3 regions of the Colwellia sp. SU-HH01217 genome follow, and region 3 is predicted to be linked to each of the others. Evidence: predicted binding sites of a transcription regulator. Region 3 holds the regulator's gene; each other region holds the start of a gene.
What was found. Region 3 encodes FliA, which starts transcription of late flagellar genes. Its sites were predicted from a motif close to CTAAAGNTNNNNNNNNNNNNGCCGATA; they were not measured.
Positions count from the first base shown of each region.

Region 1: a site for FliA is predicted at 2,805-2,831, ahead of AC27G3_RS12885 (DUF3530 family protein). Genes of this name have one in related genera too.
Region 2: a site for FliA is predicted at 2,002-2,028, ahead of AC27G3_RS11800 (DUF5610 domain-containing protein). Genes of this name have one in related genera too.

Region 1 is NZ_BAAJLX010000010.1:72,932-79,849, forward strand. Features, by position in the region: gene AC27G3_RS12870 (aminoglycoside phosphotransferase family protein) at 1-187, shown strand, start outside; gene murU (N-acetylmuramate alpha-1-phosphate uridylyltransferase MurU) at 195-914, shown strand; gene djlA (co-chaperone DjlA) at 934-1,758, shown strand; gene AC27G3_RS12885 (DUF3530 family protein) at 1,797-2,744, opposite strand; gene AC27G3_RS12890 (pseudouridine synthase) at 2,875-3,552, opposite strand; gene rapA (RNA polymerase-associated protein RapA) at 3,598-6,522, opposite strand; gene AC27G3_RS12900 (PhoH family protein) at 6,869-6,918, shown strand, end outside.
Region 2 is NZ_BAAJLX010000009.1:116-7,033, forward strand. Features, by position in the region: gene AC27G3_RS11795 (RNA recognition motif domain-containing protein) at 199-645, shown strand; gene AC27G3_RS11800 (DUF5610 domain-containing protein) at 711-1,961, opposite strand; gene trmA (tRNA (uridine(54)-C5)-methyltransferase TrmA) at 2,195-3,292, shown strand; gene fabR (HTH-type transcriptional repressor FabR) at 3,319-3,927, opposite strand; gene AC27G3_RS11815 (acyl-CoA desaturase) at 4,134-5,252, shown strand; gene sthA (Si-specific NAD(P)(+) transhydrogenase) at 5,371-6,807, shown strand; gene AC27G3_RS11825 (SixA phosphatase family protein) at 6,830-6,918, shown strand, end outside.
Region 3 is NZ_BAAJLX010000002.1:100,328-107,245, reverse strand. Features, by position in the region: gene flhF (flagellar biosynthesis GTPase FlhF) at 1-274, shown strand, start outside; gene AC27G3_RS03595 (MinD/ParA family protein) at 367-1,212, shown strand; gene AC27G3_RS03590 (RNA polymerase sigma factor FliA) at 1,276-1,995, shown strand; gene cheY (chemotaxis response regulator CheY) at 2,115-2,498, shown strand; gene AC27G3_RS03580 (protein phosphatase CheZ) at 2,542-3,285, shown strand; gene AC27G3_RS03575 (chemotaxis protein CheA) at 3,299-5,455, shown strand; gene AC27G3_RS03570 (protein-glutamate methylesterase/protein-glutamine glutaminase) at 5,506-6,669, shown strand; gene AC27G3_RS03565 (flagellar motor protein) at 6,662-6,918, shown strand, end outside.

The DNA of each region.
Region 1 (6,918 bases), on a different contig from region 3:
TTATCGAGATAATAAAGAAGGCTATTTAAAAGATGTGCCTTTGACACTTTCTTATATTGAAAAAATTAGTAGTCGCTATCCAGCATTACGGTTTATACATCAACTCATCACAGAGAAAGTACAACCGGCAATGAATAAACTGCACGAACAACCAAGTTGCCATGACGATAAACCAATCAAGAAGTAACAAATAAATGAAAGCAATGATATTGGCGGCTGGACGAGGGGCACGTATGAAACCTCTTACTGATAACTGCCCTAAACCTTTATTAAAAATTAATGGCATCGCGCTTATTGAATACCATATTAAAGCGCTAGCTAAAGCAGGCATTAAAGATATTGTAATTAACCATGCTTGGTGTGGTCAGCAACTTGTGGATTACTTAAAAGATGGAAGTCAATGGCAAGTTAATATTACCTACAGTAAAGAGCAACACGCACTTGAAACTGCCGGAGGTATTATTAATGCACTGCCATTATTGGGCGATAAGCCTTTCTTAGTAGTTAATGGTGATGTATTTACAGATTATAACTTTAAAGATATTCCTTCGTTATCATCAGATGGTTTTGCCCATTTATGGTTGGTTAACAATCCTAGTCATAACACCAAAGGGGACTTTGCTATTAAAGACGGTTTGTTACAAAATTTAGCAAAAAACGGTAACGAATTAACCGTTCAACAAAGTTATACTTACAGCGGAATTGCTATATTTAAACCTGAGTTTTTTCAGCCGCAACATTTTGAACAGCAAACAATACCAAGTCAAGGGAGCGAAACAGCATTGCCTTTAGCTCCTTTATTAAGAGAAGCGGCAAACAAACATTTAATATCAGCAAGTGTTTTATCAGGATCTTGGACAGATGTAGGCACTCCAGAGCGTTTAGCGCAGTTAAATGCAATAGATAAACAGTAGATTAGGAATTTTTGAACGTATGCATATTTGGGGTAAAGTCTTTGGTTTTTTATTTGGCTTAATGTTAAGTAAAAATTTATTGGGCGCTTTATTAGGAGTTTGGGTCGGACATATGTTCGATAAAGGACGTCGAATCGACTTTGATGGCTTTTCGCCGAATAAAGAGGATGACGTTACGCGTCAAGCTGTATTTTTTTATACCACTTTTTCTGTGATGGGGCATATTGCTAAGGCTAATGGGCATGTTAGTAAACATGAAATTGCTTTTGCGACAGCTTATATGGATAAAATGGGCTTGACGGGTGGTATGAGGCAACAAGCGCAAGATGCATTTCGTGAAGGGAAGTCTTCGGGTTTTCCTATTGATGAACGGTTAAGAAAATTTAAGAGCGCTTGTGGTCGCCGCCAAGATCTTTTATTGATGTTTTTAGAAATACAAATTCAAGTTGCATTTTCTGATGGAGAATTAGATTCAGCAGAAAGAAGTGTGCTGCATAAAATTGCTAAACAGTTAGGTTTCTCAACAAGAGAGCTTGATAAGTTACTTGAAATGATTATCGCAGGCGCCGCGTTTCATCAAGGCGGCAGTCAAGGAAGCTATCAAGGTCAACAGGGCAGTCGACAGGGAGCAGGGCCTCAACAACTTGCCAGTGCTTATGCAGTATTAGGTGTCAGTGAAACATCTGATCTTAAAGACATTAAAAAAGCATATAAAAAGTTAATGTCGCAACATCACCCTGATAAACTAGTCGCTAAGGGACTGCCACCTGAGATGATGGAAGCAGCCAAGCAAAAAACACAAGATATTCAAGCAGCGTACGACTTGATCGCTAAAAATCGCTAACAATCAGTTAAGATATTGGCTATTTCGATAAGATATTGTTACCAACCAATAGAGGTGAGCCACCCTTTAATCGCTATTTTCAAAGATTCTTGGGGATAGTAACTACTTGATAAATTAGTGAGTTGGCGTTGACGATAAAACGCTTTCATTGTTTGTTTAGTTTTTGATAAACGCAATATTGCACTTTTAGTCGCCAAAGAGTGATCTCGTGTTAAGTACAAGTCTAATACGGGAAAGCTACTTTGCGCGATAGAGGTGGCAAAATGTTCATTTTCTTCTTCGCTATACATATAACTACTTAATAATATCAATGCATTAGGCGGTGGATTTTTACCCAGTTGATATAAGTCAGTTAAAATTGCTCCATGGCTTCCTTGAGCAATAACAATAAAAATACCTGGGTATTCATGGGCTTTTTCCATCACTGTTTCGATAATAGCGCTCAGTTGTGACTGATAATCGGTGATGGTTTTTAGATTCTCTGCTTGTCGGTCTGATTTTTTTAATGCTTGAGACGGATAATTATCAGGTTTACTCGGCGGTTGAATTGAAATAGTGGTCCAGCCTTGTTTAGGCATACTATTTCTCAAAAAGTTTAACCCTTTTGGGTTTGTTGCTGTTTGTTGCCAATCGGCGAGTAGAATAGCTACTCCTTTAGTATTGGCAGCAGTGCTTTCTTTTATTAAGGTGATAAAATCATTTGGGCCAGCTAGTAACGGCTTAATTTCACTCGATGTAAGGTAATGATTAATATCTGACGTTTGTTGCTCATTTAAGGAAACTGGGGCAGGAATAACTCGCTTTTCTGTAGAGCTTTCAGCGGCGTTGTCTGTTTTATCGGTATTTGTGTTTTCTTTAATACTTTTTGTTTCATCGCTTGATGCTGTTTGTTCTTGTGCAGTAGCTTGCTCTTGCGCAGCAATAGAGAATGCATAGAAGTTTGTAGATAAACATACGCTGATAATTAATAGATAAAATCGTGACAACTTGAACTCCGTATGAGTATAAAACAAATGAAAAATTAGCTGACAGCTTTCAATACAGTTTATCGACCAATATACTCTTTTCTATAGGTTTATAGCAAAACCATTTTAGTGTTTGTTAGAAAGAGAGTGATTAAAATGGACAGTTAGCAATAAATTCGAGATTTTCACCGCTAACAGGGTGTTTAACCTTTAACATTTGAGCGTGAAGTTGTAATCGGTTACTCATGGCAAGCGCTTTATCATGAGCATATAATCGATCACCTAAAATAGGGTGTCCTATGGCGAGCATATGTACGCGTAGTTGGTGAGAGCGACCGGTAATAGGAGTTAATTCAACAAGTGTCGAGCTATTGCCATTAACATTGTCAGTGCTAATAACCCGATAATGAGTTAACGATTTTTTTCCTTGTTCGTGATCTACTTTTTGTTTAGGGCGGTTAGGCCAATCACAAATAAGCGGTAAATCGACACTGCCGTTTTCGTTTGTAACTTCGCCAAATACACGGGCAATATAACTTTTTGATGTCAGCCGTTTTTCAAATTGTTGGCTAATAGCAACATGAGCTGGTTTGTTTAGCGCCATTAAAATAATGCCCGAAGTTGCCATATCAAGCCGATGTACGACTGTAGCACTGGGCAACACGCGGCTGACTCTATTTTGCAAGCAATCTTGATGTTCTGGTAATCGACCAGGAACCGATAACAAGCCGCTACCTTTATTAAGTACCACTATGTCGTTATCTTGATAAATAATATCAAGATAAGGCGACATTGGGGGTTGGTAAACAAAGTCTGGATTTGCTGCCATTTATAGGTTCCTGTTTAGCGTATTATAATGTTGAATGAATAATAACTACTGATTACTAACAACAATCATACGCACGGCTTCAAACTTAAGTTGAGCTTTATCAATATAACTGCTTAATTCATCTTGCTGTATTTTGATAAAGTCTAACTCTTCTTGACGAACGCTTGGGTTAATTGCAGCTAATGCAGTTAAACGATCGTACTCTTCATCTAAAGTTGTGTGCATATTGGCAAGTGCTTTAGTTTGAATATCCGCAACTTGTTTGTCTGCATGTGTTTCTGCTTTCGCCACTAAAGCAGGTACTTGATTTTTTAGCGCTTTAACCAATTGCAAAGCCACTTGTTTTTTCACTGGTGTAAGTTGGCTATCGAGCACTTGTTCAGATACTTTATCGGCTAAATTTATCCCTGACTTATCCACTAATATTCTAACTGGTGTAGTGGGTAAGTAGCGCCCTAGTTGTAAATGGGCTGGCGCTGTTGCTTCTAAAGTAAATAAACACTCTAAGAAAAATGTCCCGACAGGCAAGGCAGGATTCTTTAAAATACCAATACTGGCATTACCAATGTCGTCACTGAGGAGTAAATCGATAACACCACGAACCATAGGGTGGTCCCAAGTAATTAACTGATAGTTTTCGTTTTGCAGCGCGGTTTCACGATCAAAGGTGATAGTTGTTCCGTCTTCTGGTAAACAAGGAAAATTCGAATTAAGCATGTGCTCAGTTTGATTAAGCGCTAAGGCATTATCGGCTTTGTCATCTTGTTGTACACCAAAGACATCGAATACTTGAAACATAAATTGTGGCAAGTCAAATTGACGATCAGAGCGGGCTATCTTTTCTACCAGCTCATGTGCTCTGCCTTGACCTGAAGAATTAAGCTCGAGTAATTTATCACGGCCCGACTCCAGCTCTGCTTTAATAGCAAGATGCTTAGCATGGCTATCTTCAATGAGTGTCGTTGCAGCTTCAGACTGCCATTGCGCTGTAAGCGCTAAATCGAAAATATTCTCACCAAAATTATCAAAGATTACGCGCCCTGTAATACAAGTATGCTCAAAAGCATTTAAACCTTGTTGGTACCAGTTAAATAATAACTCTTGTGCAGAGTCTTCAAAATAAGGGACATGTAGCTGTATCACTTCGGTTTGACCAATTCGATCTAGGCGACCAATACGCTGTTCAAGTAAGTCGGGATTGCTAGGTAAGTCAAACAACACTAAATGATGAGCAAATTGGAAGTTTCTGCCCTCACTGCCGATCTCAGAACATAATAATAATTGAGCACTGTCTTCATCTTGAGCAAAGTAAGCTGCGGCTTTATCGCGTTCAAATATTGATAAGCCTTCATGGAAAACAGCGGCACGTATGCCTTCTCGAACGCGCAGAGCGTTTTCTAAATCTATGGCAGTTTGTGCGTGAGCACAAATAACCAATACCTTTTCTCGATTGAGGTCGTTAAGTAAATTAATTAAGAAATCGACACGAGGATCAAAGTCTGTCCACAGTTGTTCTTGGTTATCTAAACCATAAAGCATTTCTGGGCAGAATATAAATTTACTTTGCCCCTGTGACTTGAGTTGCTCACTACTATCACTTAATAAGTACTCACTAACTTGTTCTTGGTATTGCTCAGGCATTACTAATGGTGTCGGTTTTAATTGACGCTCAGGGAAGCCTTTAATGGTGTTTCGACTATTTCTAAATAAAATACGACCGGTACCGTGGCGATCTAACAATTGTTTTAGTAATTGTTGGCGAGCATTGTTTTCAGTACTAGGGCATGAGTCAATACTATTAATTGCGGTTAATAAGTCACTAATGTCACTTTCTTTTAATAAGTTAGTGAGTGTAGCTATTTGCTCTTGGCTTAGCATATGCCCTTCAACTAAAGCATTAGCTGCATCGGCGACTTCGGTATAGTGTGCTTCTTCTTCAGTAAATTTTTGGTAATCAAAAAATCGATCCGGATCGAGTAAACGTAAACGTGCGAAGTGCGACTCGTGTCCTAATTGATCTGGTGTAGCTGTAAGTAACAATACACCTGGGATAGTTTGAGATAATTGCTCAATACACTGATATTCAACACTTGCATTGTCTTGTTGCCAATTTAAATGGTGCGCCTCATCGACAACCATTAAATCCCAATCTTCCTCAATAAGTGATTCATACCACGTTGGGTTTTGCGTAATAAAGTCTAAATTAACAAGCACCAATTGTTCAGAACTAAAAGGGTTAATGTTATCGCCATCATTGGCACTTTCTACACAACGATCTTCATCAAAAATACTAAATTTAAGGTTAAATCGACGCAACATTTCAACTAACCATTGGTGCATGAGTGACTCAGGCACAATAATTAATACACGCTTTGCACGGCCACTAACTAATTGCTGATGAATAATTAAGCCTGCTTCAATGGTTTTGCCTAAGCCGACTTCATCGGCCAATAATACGCGAGGAGCAAATCGACTGCCGACTTCATCAGCAATATAAAGCTGATGAGGAATTAAACTAACGCGTGCACCTAATAAGCCCATTAATTCAGATTGCTGTTGTTCAAACTGATGCTGCAAACAGTCTTTTCTTAAGCTGAACCAATCAAGACGATCGACTTGACCATTAAGTAGTCTGTCGTGTGGTTTATTGAATTTTATAAAGTGATCTATCATCACTTCTTTTAAACTAGCGGGTTCGTTAGTGTCTTTACGAATTCCGTGATAAGTGATGAGGTTGTTTATTTCTTCCATGGATTCAACAACAAGCTGCCAGCCTTCATGGCTTGGAATACTATCCCCTGTATTAAAAATGACACGCGTTAATGGCGCATCGGCAATAGCATATTGGCGAGCTTCTCCGGTAGCGGTATAAACAATAGTAACAAAGCGATGTTCGATAGCTGTTACTGTGCCTAAACCTTGATCAGATTCACTATCACTGATCCAACGTTGTCCCGGGTGAAATGGCATGAAAAAAGTCTCCAAAAAATAAATGAAAAAGCGTCAAGTCGCCCTCAAAAAAACGGCGGCTATCATATACCAAAAACGACGACTAAGCCATAGCAGATAAGTGTTACAAATTGGTTAATTCTTTTGCAGAATAAGAATTTCTTGCATGATTTAATCATAGGTGAGTTTTTGAAAAAATTCTTTTGATTTTCTTTTAAGATAGTGGCAATGTAGAGTTAACTTTACTCAAGGAGAATGCTAAATGTTTTGGGATAGCTCAATGTTTGGATGGTAAAGTTGCTAAAAACTTAAGAGCTTTATATCTAAGTGTTTTGCTAGCTAATTTTACTCTTGCTAGGAATGCCATATGACTGAAGATACAGCCTCAAATCAAAAAATTATCTATATCTTAGATAC
Region 2 (6,918 bases), on a different contig from region 3:
GGTTTAACATTTTATAACTATCATTGTTCGCCTTTAACTATTGTTTATTACCTTATGAATTGGATGTCTTATCAGTTTGAATAAAAATTACACTTATTGTTACACTATTTGTTGCACTATAATGAAAGGTGAGTAACATAGAATCGCAATTTGCACTCTAATAAAAATCATTTTAAAAATAATAATCAGGTAATAATTATGAAGTCTCCCCATGTATTAACCGTTCTAATAGTTGCAGTAGGTTTAGCTCTTGTCGGATATTTTGCTGCTACTTTTTTTGCAGCCGATTCAATTACGGTAGCTGTCAGCCTTTTCATCGGAGCAGTTATAGCTCCTTTCTTTGGGAAAAAAGATGATAGTGAAAATGAATCTACAGAAGTTAAAACATTATACGTAGGTAATTTGCCTTACCGAGCAAATGAATCATCAGTCCGTGAATTATTTTCTCAACACGGTAACGTACATTCAGTTAGATTAATGAAAGACAAGCATACGGGTAAACGACGCGGTTTTGGTTTTGTTGAAATGTCAGCGAGTGATGCCGACGGTGCCGTATCTTCACTTAATGATACGGAGTTCCAGCAACGAACACTTAAAGTGCGCGAAGCCAAAGATAGACCAGAAAGAGTGGTTGAAGATATCTAATTTTATATCACGACTAAAAATGGCCACTAATTATGTGGCCATTTTTTTGTTAGTTATACTTTTTATTAAATCAATTTAGTCATAAATTGATTGAAACGTTCCTGTTGATCATCACTTTTACCAAATTCAGCATTAAAAACTGACTGCATAAGTTGGTTAAGTTGCTCTTGGTCAAACTTATTATTGCTTTCTAGTACTTCATCAGCTGCTTTCTTTAATTCCTTAAATTGGTCAACAAAATCTATAATAGGCGCTAGTTGAGCTTTCAATTGTTCAAGAGCGCTCTCCTGATAGTTGGCAACTTCTGTATATGACTGAGTCGCGATACTCGTTTGTTGTTGTAAATCTAAACTAATACTAGAAAGTTGTTGATCATCAAAGCCAAGTTGTAATACCTGTTGATATGCTTTTTCGATATCCCCATTAAAAAAATCTTTTTGAAGTTTGTTCACGTCTTCAATCAACGCTCCTATTGCTGCTTTTTCCTCTTCATTGAGATCACCTTCAATGGTGTAAGAAAAGTTCACCTCTCTATAATAGGTAGATGCTGATTGATACTCAGCCTTTATCGCGTTGTTATTTATAGTCTCTGAATATCTCTCGCCATATACTTGTGAACGGTTATCGTTGAATGAAATATTAACTTTATCCCCTTCTGCCGTTGTAATAGTTAAATCACTACTTTTTGAGTAAGACGATGATAACTTATTGCTCGTTTGTGAAACGGCTTCAAGTGTTACTGTATCTTCATGGTTTTCTGATAATTCAGAATCGCTATATTGTGTTGCTAACTTATCTAATCCCTTAGTAATTAAGTCACGACTTTTTTCAATGCCTGTTGTTAATTCATCTGTTAACAAACTTAAACCTTCTAATTCTTCTAACGCCTCATCAACCCCTTGATTAGCGCCAGAGCGTGCTTGTAATAACATTTCTTCTAATTCTTTATCGCTGGCACCACTTTCTTTCGCTGCTTGCATTCCTGCACTAACAAAGTTGGTTACCGTTTGTGCCACTTTCTCAAAATCAAAAATACTCGATTGCGTTGTTTCAGCTTGAGGGGTTTTTACTTTGCTATCAAAAGGATTATTTAGTTGGCGATCTGCAAAATATTCAGATGAAGAGAATTTTGACGATACCGACTGAAAAACCACTTTCATCCCTAATGCGCCATGATTAGTAACTGAAAAATGATAGTTGTCTGTAGCATTTTTCTTTATCTTCGTTTGGTCGAGCGACTGCTCTTCTTCAGCTAAGCTATTATTTTTATGATTAATAAAGGGGATGCCTGCTATGAGGTTATCAATTTTATTCATAATGTTACTCAATAGTGAAGATGATGTTGTCGTGCAATTTTATCGGTTTTTTACGTTAAAACTTTAGGTTTGTTTGAAAATTTCAATAGAACAATCGGCATTCGCTTATTGGTTCATTTATACTTGTACCAGTTAATAGTAGACAAAATATAATCTAACGCTACAATCGGCGCAATTTCTCTCTTCTTTTAATGGGCACATTAAAGAATAGCAACTAATAAAAGGCATAATAGATGTTCAGTCATATTCATCCAGATAATTACGATCAACAACTTGCAGAAAAAAACAGCGCGATACGTGCGATGTTTGTCGATTTTAATTTGCCTAAATTCAGTGTGTTTTCTTCTGAGCCTTTAAATTATCGTCAACGAGCTGAGTTTAGAGTATGGCATGAAGGTGATGATCTTTATTACATTATGTTTAACAGTGAAACAAAACAAAAGTTTCGCGTTGATAACTTTCCGGTTGCTAGTCTGTTGATCAACCAAGCAATGACTGGATTAATACAGTCGATTAAAGATAATGAAATTTTAAGACGAAAATTATTTCAAGTAGACTTTCTCTCTACACTAAGTGGTGAGTTACTTATCAGCTTGTTGTATCACAAACCTCTAGAAGAAGATTGGGAAGTAGAAGCGGTCAAACTTAAAGATAGCCTTTCAACAATAGCGCCCGTTGATATTATTGGTCGCGCTAAAAAGCAAAAAGTTATCATTGATAAAGACTATGTTATGGAAACCTTGACTGTTGCAAATAAAAGTTATGTTTACCAACAAGTAGAAAATAGCTTTACCCAGCCTAACGCTAAAGTTAATGAGCAAATGTTACTATGGGCACAACACGCAACAGCTAATGCTCAAGGTGATTTAATTGAACTCTATTGTGGGAACGGTAACTTTAGTATTGCACTTGCCCATAATTTTGATCGTGTATTGGGCACTGAAATTTCAAAAACCTCAGTTAAATCTGCGCAAGTTAACATTAAAGCGAACGATATAAACAATATTGATATTGTCCGTATGTCGAGTGAAGAATTTAGCCAAGCCATGAATGGTGAGCGCAAATTTAGACGACTGGAAGGGTTTGATTTAACGGCTTATAATTACGATACCGTGTTAGTTGATCCACCTAGAGCAGGCTTAGATCCTGACAGTGTTGAACTGGTTAGTCGCTTTCAGCGTATTATTTATGTTTCTTGTAATCCTGAAACATTGAAAGAAAATTTAACTCAATTATGTAAAACGCATACCATTGAAGAATTTGCTCTTTTTGACCAGTTCCCTTACACCCACCATGTTGAGACAGGTGTTGTACTATCAAGAAAGAAATAAACAAAGCAATGCATTAGTAATAAGCGCTAGCCTTTAGCGCTCATTGCCAAGGCACCACGCGCTAAGATTCGCAATTGCAATATAGTACGCTTAGCCAAATCATCTCGTTCTTTTTTGTCAACATCCAAGGCGTCAGCACCTGCACTAAAAACAATAACAACGGCAGCATTTGCTTGTAAATAAGCAACTTCAGCAGTTAATTTATTGGCATGTTGTAAGTAATCACATAACTCTAAAGTAAAGTATCGAATTTCTCTGCCCACAGCAAAACGAAAAGCAGAAGAGGTGCCAGAGCGTTCTCGCAACAACAACCTAAAAATATTACCGTTGTTTTCTAAAAACTCCATAAAGGTCAAGACAGAAATCTTAACAACCGAGCCCCCTTTTTCAATACGCTGTCTGGCCTGGCGCATTAATTGACGCAATGTTAAACCGGCTTCATCAACTAACGTTAAACCCAACTCATCCATATCACTGAAATGGCGATAAAAAGAAGTAGGCGCTAGACCGGCTTCTTTGGCAACCTCTCGTAAACTCAAACTAGAAAAACTACGTTCAGCACTTAACTGCCCAAGTGCTGCATCAATAATTTGTCTTCGAGTTTTTTCTTTTTGCTGTGCGCGAATCCCACTCATCGGTAGACCAATTTAGTTGTCATAATAATTTAATATAATACTGAAATATCTAGCCATTGTCAGTTTTCATCATTGGTTAGGCAGTAATTAGCGATAAATTAAACAATATTATTTTCATTCATGCCTTGACTGGTCTGATATGTAATATAAACTAGAGTACACTTGTACGCTGAAATTTATCGGCTCAACCATTTATCGGATAAAACATGAAGAAACCCAAATTTATTTGGCTAAATGTTAGCTTTTTCTTAATTACCTTTCTTGTCGCTACCATTGGTGTACCTTATTGGGCATTTACACATGGCTTTGATACCAGCACTTTAGTTTTCGCACTCATTTGTTTTATCTATTGTGGCATGTCTATTACCGCGGGTTATCATCGTTTATGGTCACATAAAACTTACCAAGCACACTGGAGTTTGCGTTTTATTTTTGCCTTAGGTGGAGCTTTTGCATTGCAAAACAGTATTCTTCATTGGTGTTCAGACCATCGTATCCACCACAAACATGTCGATAATAACGATGTTGATCCTTATTCCGCTAAAATGGGATTTTGGTATTCTCATATTGGTTGGATGCTGAGAGAATATCAAGCACACAGATACAGTGATTATAATAACGTAAGGGATATACAAAAAGATCCTATTGTTATGTGGCAGCATAAATATTACCTACCGCTAGTGATTTTATTAAATGTAGGTATTCCATTAGTATTTGGCATTTTCACTGGCGATATCATTGGCAGTTTATTATTAGTCGGCTTTTTAAGATTAGTGCTAAGCCACCATACGACTTTCTTTATTAATTCATTAGCTCATGTGTGGGGTAAGCAAACCTATACCGATAAAAATACCGCAAGAGATAATGGTTTTCTGGCATTTTTAACATTTGGCGAAGGCTATCATAACTTTCACCACATCTTTGAAAATGATTATCGTAATGGCATACGTTGGTGGCAATTTGATCCAACGAAATGGTTAATCAAAGGTTGTGAGTATTTAAAGCTAACCTCTAAATTACGAGTTAGCCCTGAAGATCGCATCGCTAAAACTAAGCTGGCGATGGCCTTAAAGCATAGCCAGAAAAAATTACAGTCTCATCCTGATGCCGAAAAGTTATTAGAGCGCCTTCAAGTCGAATACGATGATTTAGTGAATAAGTTAAATGATTATTACGCTGCACGTAAAAAAGTATTTGCATTGAAAAAACAAAAAATTGTTAATGACGTGGAAAATTCTGAGTTGATGAAGCAATACCACGAATTAAAAGAACGCTTGGCTGAGCAACAACGTAACTGGCAGTTACTCACGACTAAATTAGCCTAACGTACATCGGTTAACAGTGTTAACACTAACAAAGCACTATCTAATACTAATTAGCTAGTTACCTTCCCCTCAAATCCTGTTAATATTTTTATAATTAACAGGATTTGAGGAACTTTCCTTGGCAAAACAAAGTACAAACTCATCTAAGAAAACCAAAACCCAAAAATACGACTACGACGTTATCATTATAGGTACTGGACCTGGTGGCGAAGGAGCGGCTATGAACCTTGCCAAGCAAGATAAAAAAGTCGCCATTATCGAGCGTTATCATAATGTAGGTGGTGGTTGTACGCATTGGGGAACTATACCTTCAAAAGCCTTACGTCAATCAGTGAGTCGGTTAATTGAATTTAATTCTAACCCTTTATTTAACCAAGGTGACAGCCCTAAGCACCTTACTTTTCAAGATATTTTAAGTCATGCATCTGCTGTCATCCGCAAGCAAGTTCAATTGAGAAGTGGTTTTTATAAACGCAATCAAGTTCAGCATATTTTCGGTGAAGCCTCATTTGTTGATGCGCACACCATTCGAATATTAAGAAAAGACAGTTCTGTTGAACAAATTAGCGCTGAAAAAATTATTATTGCTACTGGCTCACGTCCATACCAACCTGATGATTTAGACTTTAATCACCCTAGAGTTTACGACTCTGACAGTATTTTATCCCTTAAACACGCACCTCGACATGTCATTATTTATGGCGCAGGGGTTATTGGTAGTGAATATGCATCTATCTTTAGAGGTTTAGGAGTCAAAGTTGATTTGGTCAATACACGAGATCGCCTGCTCTCATTTTTAGATGATGAAATGTCAGATTCTTTAAGTTATCACTTGTGGAATAATGGCGTGGTTATTCGCCATGGTGAACAAATTGAAAGCGTTGATGCGTCAGATGATGCTGTCGTTGTTAATTTAGAGTCTGGTAAAAAAATGCGTGCAGACTGTTTACTATTTGCTAACGGTCGTACGGGTAATACTGCCGATTTAGATTTACCAGCTGCTGGACTTACCGCTGATGGTAGAGGACAAATTGCCGTTAATGAAAGCTACCAAACTAACGTTGAAAATATTTATGCCGTTGGTGACGTTATTGGTTATCCAAGCTTAGCAAGTGCGGCGTTCGATCAAGGGCGTATTGCCGCTATATCAATGTACCATACAGATAAAAATGCACGATTAACTGTGGATATTCCGACCGGTATTTACACTATTCCTGAAATTAGTTCGGTGGGTAAAACTGAACAAGAACTGACCGAAGCTAAAGTGCCATACGAAGTCGGCCGTGCACAGTTTAAACACTTAGCCAGAGCGCAAATATCAAATAACTTAGTGGGTTCTTTAAAAATTCTTTTTCATCGAGAAACCAAAGAAATTTTAGGTATACATTGTTTTGGTGAAAATGCGGCTGAAATTATCCACATTGGTCAGGCAATTATGCAACAAAAAAATGGCGGCAACACCATTGAATATTTTGTTGAAACCACCTTTAACTACCCAACGATGGCAGAAGCCTTTCGTGTAGCAGCATTAAATGGATTAAATAGACTTTTTTAATCCACTATAAAAAGAGAGTAGCATGAAAAAAGCACCATTGTTCATCACAGCAGTAACGAGCCTATTACTGAGCCTATCTGCTTTCTCTGAAGAGGTGTATAGCGTTTATTT
Region 3 (6,918 bases):
AGAAAATGTTGAGCGATTCAAAAAAGTACCATTATCGGGCAGTATTTATACTAAACTTGATGAGAGTGTTAGTATTGGAGAAATAATTTCAACTTCGATTCAAAATGGTTTGCCAATAGGGTATCTTACTGATGGTCAAAGAGTTCCTGAAGACATTAAAGTTGCAAATGTTGAAAAGTTAGTTACGCTTGCTGATAAGATGGCGATTAAAGTACAGTCACCACACCATGTTCCTGTGCATACCAAACCAATGAACCATGTAGGAGCGATGTAGATTAACTTATGTTGTAAATAAGCAACTTCATATTAGCTTTCTCTTCAACAATAATAATTGAGAAGATATTAATAAAATATTGAGAAAAATAGATGATAGATCAAGCGAGTGGCTTACGAAAAATGCAAAACTCACAACAAATTAAAGTCATTGCTGTTTCAGGAGGAAAAGGCGGCGTAGGTAAAACCAATGTTTCGTTGAATACAGCTATCTCTCTAGCGCAACTAGGGAAAAAAGTACTTGTTCTTGATGCCGATTTAGGCCTAGCAAATGTTGATGTTATGTTAGGGTTAAGAGTAAAAAGAAACTTATCTCATGTATTGTCTGGTGAATGTGAACTTGACGATATTATCATAGAAGGCCCTGCAGGAATTAGCATTATCCCTGCTACTTCGGGCACGCAATCCATGGTCGATTTAACACCAGCGGAACATGTTGGTTTAATTCGAGCCTTTAGTGATATGCAAAATCAATTTGATATTCTGATTGTTGATACAGCAGCTGGTATTTCTGACATGGTGCTAAGTTTTACCCGCGCAGCGCAAGATGTCATGTTAGTTGTTTGTGATGAACCAACATCCATTACTGACTGTTATGCGTTGATGAAGCTGCTAAGTCGTGATCATGACGTTTATAAATTTAAAGTTGTCGCCAATATGGTGAGAAGCCCTAAAGAAGGCCAACAACTTTTTGCCAAACTTACCAAAGTTACTGATAGGTTTTTAGACGTAGCTTTGGATCTTGTTGGTGTAATTCCATTTGATGAAAACATAAGAAAATCTGTACGTAAACAAAAAGTAATTGTTGAAGCATTTCCAGACTCTCCAGCTTCAATCGCTTTTAAAAATTTAGCTAACCGAATTACTAAATGGACAATTCCTAGCCAAGCATCTGGTCATTTAGAGTTTTTTATTGAAAAATTATTAGATAACAAATAAGTTATATTTGCTTACGTTATAAATTACCTAGGCAGTTAATAAAATAAAAATACTGGAGCAAAAGTGGTAAAAACAAATGCTTATAATGTTCATGTTGATAAAACAGCATTGCTTGAACAGCATACGGTATTAGTTAAACGTATTGCTTATCATTTGCTTGCCAGACTTCCTGCAAGTGTCATTGTTGATGACCTTATTCAGTCAGGAATGATTGGTTTGTTTGAAGCCGCCAATAATTTCGATGCAACCAAAGGAGCAAGCTTTGAAACTTTTGCTGGTATTCGAATTCGTGGGGCAATGCTTGATGAAATACGCCGTGGTGACTGGACACCTCGCTCTGTTCATAAAAATAGTCGTTTAGTCAGTCAAGCTATTAAAGAATTAGAAGCGCAGTTAGGTCGAGATGTTACTGACAGTGAAGTTGCTGAAAAACTTGATATTTCATTAAATGAATACCATCATATATTAAGTGAAGTCAGTACTGGTAAAATTATTGGCATTGAGGATCTAGCAAGTGGTGAAAATGGGCTAAACTATGATGAAAGCAATGTTAGTGATGATCCTTACCAAGATATAGAGCACAACGCATTTAAAAAAGGCTTGTCAGAGTGTATTTCTACTTTACCAGAGCGCGAAGCTTTAGTACTGTCGCTATATTACGATGAAGAATTGAATTTACGAGAAATTGGTCAAGTCATAGATGTAAGCGAATCCAGAGTCAGCCAAATTCATAGTCAAGCCATGCATAGATTAAAAGCGAGAATGCAGTCTTGGCAAAGTTAAGTGCAAATTTTTTAAATTAAGATATTATAAATCACAATAGTTGCTTGTTATTCTGGCGTTTTCACGCATAGTTACAAGCAAAGAATAAATAAATTTTGAATGTTAGTCCGGAGGATGCCTTGGATAAAAATATGAAAGTACTTGTAGTTGATGACTTTTCAACCATGAGACGAATAGTGAAAAACTTGTTACGAGATTTAGGTTTTACAAACATTCAAGAGGCTGATGATGGTAGTACTGCTTTACCGATGCTTCAAGGTGGTGATTTCGATTTTGTTGTTACAGATTGGAACATGCCAGGAATGCAAGGTATTGATCTTTTAAAAGCTATTCGAGCGGATGCAAAATTAGCCCATATCCCTGTACTGTTAATTACGGCAGAAGCGAAAAAAGAGCAAATAGTCATGGCTGCACAAGCGGGTGTTAATGGTTATATTGTTAAACCGTTTACTGCTGGCACATTAAAAACTAAGCTTGATAAGATTTTTGAACGTTTAGGTTAATCTTCTCGTTTATTTTCATCAAAGTTATTAATAAGGGATTTGCATGAATGGTTTGCCCAACTGCCATGTTTCTTTGGAACAGGCTAAATCGCTAGTCGAATTTTTAGAGTCTGGAGAACAGGAAAAAGCTGATGAGCTTATTGCTGAAATCCAAAACCCTATCAATACTGAGCTATTTGCTGAAATTGGTAAATTAACCCGGCAGTTGCATGATTCGTTAACTAATTTTCAACTCGATTCTCGTATCAGTGATCTTGCAACAGCAGATATACCTGACGCGAAAGAACGTTTGAATTATGTTATTACACGTACAGAAGAAGCTGCCAATAAAACAATGGATGCTGTTGAAGCAATTTTCCCTGTTGTTGATACGATTCAAAGTCAAATTAAAACAGTGAACCCGCTTTGGTCTAAGCTGATGAACAATAAACTTGATCTTACTGAGTTTAAAAGTTTATGCATTGATATTGATGCACTATTAACCCATACCGATAAAGAAACAGAACACATGCGTGCGTTAATGACGGATGTGTTAATGGCTCAAGATTTTCAAGACTTAACAGGTCAAGTTATACGTAAAGTTATTGAGCTAGTGAGAGAAGTTGAAGATAGCCTTATTAATATGTTAACTGCATTTGGAATTAGTGCAGATAACACATTAGAGCAAACTAAACCTAAAGTAGGGGATAATCTTGTAGAAGGCCCTATTGTTGATTCACAAAAAAGAGATGATGTCGTAGATAGTCAGGATGACGTTGATGATCTTTTATCCAGTTTAGGATTTTAACGGGAGTTATTGAATGTCGTTTGAAGCAGATGAAGAAATTCTACAAGATTTTTTAATTGAAGCGGGTGAAATACTTGAACTACTCTCTGAGCAGTTAGTTGAACTCGAAAATGATCCAGATAATGCTGATTTGCTTAACGCGATATTTCGTGGTTTCCATACGGTTAAAGGTGGCGCTGGTTTTCTTGCATTAAATGAACTTGTAGAAGTTTGTCATTATGCTGAAAATATTTTCGATATATTACGCACAGGTCAAAGATCAGTCACTTCTGATTTAATGGATGTTATTTTACAAGCACTAGATAGTGTTAATGAAATGTTTGTTTTGGTTCAAAACAGAGAGGCGTTAACGCCAGCAAGTCCTGAATTAATTGCAGAGCTTCATCGGTTAAGTATACCAGAAAGTGAGTCTGCAGAAGTAGATACAACGGCTGACGAAATTCCTTCAATGAGTGATGATGTCGCTGAAACTCCTCAACAAAATGCTGATCAAGAAGATGCTGATGATGAAATGTCTGAAGACGAATTTGAACGTTTACTTGATGAATTGCATGGAAGTAACTCACCGAGCGAAGAAAAGTTAGCGCCTGTAGCAGAAGACAGCGTAACTGATAATAGCGACAGTGAAGAAATTTCAGACGATGAATTTGAATCCTTGTTAGATGAGTTGCATGGTCAAGGTGCTTTTAATTCAGAGGTGAGTAGCTCAGGCTCAGCTTCAAATAATGATGCTAACGTATCAGGTGATGATATCACTGATGATGACTTTGAAGCATTACTTGATGAACTTCATGGTAAAGGGAATGCCCCTAAAAAAGCCTTAGAGAATGAAAGCGTTAGCGAAGTACCTGCAAGCAAACCTGCTCCTGTTAACAAGCCTAAAGCTAGCCCTAAACCTGTTAGTAAGCCTGCGACAAAAGAAGTCACTAAACCCGCTCCAACAGGTAAAGCTGCTGCGCCTGCACAGGCCTCTACGCCACAGGGCGAAACGACCGTTCGAGTTGATACTAAACGATTAGATCAAATCATGAATATGGTGGGCGAGTTAGTACTAGTGCGTAATCGATTAACAAGCCTAGGGCTAACCAAAGAAGATGAAGAATTAACGAAAGCTATTACTAATTTAGATGCTGTTACGACTGACTTGCAAGGTGCGGTCATGAAAACACGTATGCAGCCAATTAAGAAAGTATTTGGACGATTCCCTCGAGTTGTTAGAGATTTAGCACGTAGTTTAAATAAAGAAATTAAATTAGTACTCGAAGGCGAAGAAACCGATCTTGATAAAAATTTGGTAGAAGCACTTGCTGATCCACTTGTCCATTTAGTGAGAAACTCTGTTGATCATGGTATTGAAGCACCAGATGAACGTGAGGCTAATGGTAAGCCTCGAGAAGGTACTGTACTGCTTTCTGCTTCACAAGAGGGCGATCATATCCTATTAACCATCAAAGATGATGGTGCTGGGATGAATGCAGAAAAACTAAAAAGCATTGCCATTGAACGTGGCGTTTTAGATGCTGAAGCTGCGGCGAGAATGTCTGATAAAGATGCTTTTAGTTTGATTTTTGCTCCTGGTTTTTCTACTAAAACTGAAATTTCAGAAGTGTCGGGCCGTGGCGTTGGCATGGACGTAGTGAAAACAAAAATTACCCAATTAAATGGAACCGTAAATATCGATTCTGAAATGGGTGTCGGTACCGTTTTAGAAATTAAAGTGCCATTAACCTTAGCTATTTTACCGACATTAATGGTTGTTGTGGGCAAACAGACTTTTGCATTACCACTTGCTGCTGTAAATGAAATTTTCCATCTTGATTTAACAACCACTAATAATGTTGATGGTCAGCTGACGATTATTGTTCGTGAAAAAGCGATTCCGCTGTTTTATTTAGATCAATGGTTAGTTAAAGACTTTCAACAAAAAACAAGAAGCAAGGGGCATGTGGTTATTGTGCAATTAGGATCTCAACAAGTTGGATTTGTCGTTGATAGCTTAATTGGCCAAGAAGAAGTGGTGATTAAACCTCTAGATAGATTATTACACGGTACACCTGGTATGGCTGGAGCAACCATTACCAGTGATGGTGGTATTGCATTAATTTTAGATGTTCCTAACATGTTAAAGTTTTATGCTAAAAAATCAGTCGTTAATCAAAAGTTCCGTTAAAAAACTTATTATAATAACCACATGAACATCAATTTTGAAGAGAACAATAAATGCCATATAAGATACTGGTTGTTGATGATTCAAGCTTTTTTAGGCGTCGTGTCACCGATATACTTAACAAGGATAATAACTTAACTGTTATAGATGTTGCTGTAAATGGTCAAGAAGCCGTAGATAAAGCGATTTCTTTAAAGCCTGATGTGATTACTATGGATATTGAAATGCCAGTATTGAATGGTATTGAAGCCGTCAAACAAATCATGGCTCAAGCGCCAACTTCAATTTTAATGTTCTCTTCTTTAACACATCAAGGCGCTAAGTCCACCCTAGAAGCACTTGACGCTGGCGCACTAGACTTCTTACCGAAAAAATTTAATGAAATCGCTTCAAATAATGAAGATGCTGGTAGTTTATTACGGCAGCGAGTGGCTCAGTTAGCACGTAAAAATAAAAGTTTTAGACCTTTAAGGTCTCGCATTACCAAGACGGAAATTCCCCCTGCGGTTGTAAAACCAAAAAAATTCGGCCGAAATAATCGTATAGAAGAGACCCCAGCTCCAACTGAACGTATTCGTAACGATGAATCAGTTAAAGAACAGGCTCCTTCAGCGCAACTTAAACGTAGTTCGGGTAAAAAATATAAACTGTTGGCTATAGGTACCTCAACAGGTGGGCCGGTTGCATTACAGAAAGTATTAACCAAATTACCTAAGGATTTTCCTTTGCCCATTCTTATGGTGCAACACATGCCTGCAGCTTTTACTAAAGCATTTTCAGAACGCTTAAATTCGCTTTGTCAAATAACGGTAAAAGAAGCTTCCGATGGCGATACATTAACAGCAGGCTGTGCCTATTTAGCACCTGGCGGCAGACAAATGATTGTTGAGGGCAAAGACAGCTCTGCAAAGTTAAAAATTATGGATGATAACTCACCACGGATTGCCTTTAAACCTAGCGTTGATGTAAGTTTTGGCTCTGCTGCAAAGGTGTTTAGTGGAGATGTGCTAGGGATAATTCTAACGGGAATGGGCTCAGATGGTCGCGAAGGCTCTAGAATGTTAAAAAGTAAAGGGGCGACGATTTGGTCGCAAAATGAAGAAACTTGTGTTGTCTATGGAATGCCTCAAGCAGTGACTACTGCAGGTATTTCTGAGTTAGCTTTGCCAATTGAAGATGTCGCCATGTCGATTCTTAAGGAAATTCAGCATGGATAAGCTCAGTATCATAGGGCTTAGTGTTGCACTTTTAGCGATATGTTTCGGCTTTCTTATTGAAGGTGGCTCGATTGCTGTACTTTTTGAATTACCCGCTTTTATTATTGTTTTTGGCGGCACTTTAGGTGCTGTTATGCTGCAATCTTCTATGATGCAATTTACGCATGCTACCTCTTTACTTAAATGGGTGATTTATCCTCCAAGTTACGATATTAGTGAAGGAATAAAAAGCATTGTTATTTGGGCTGA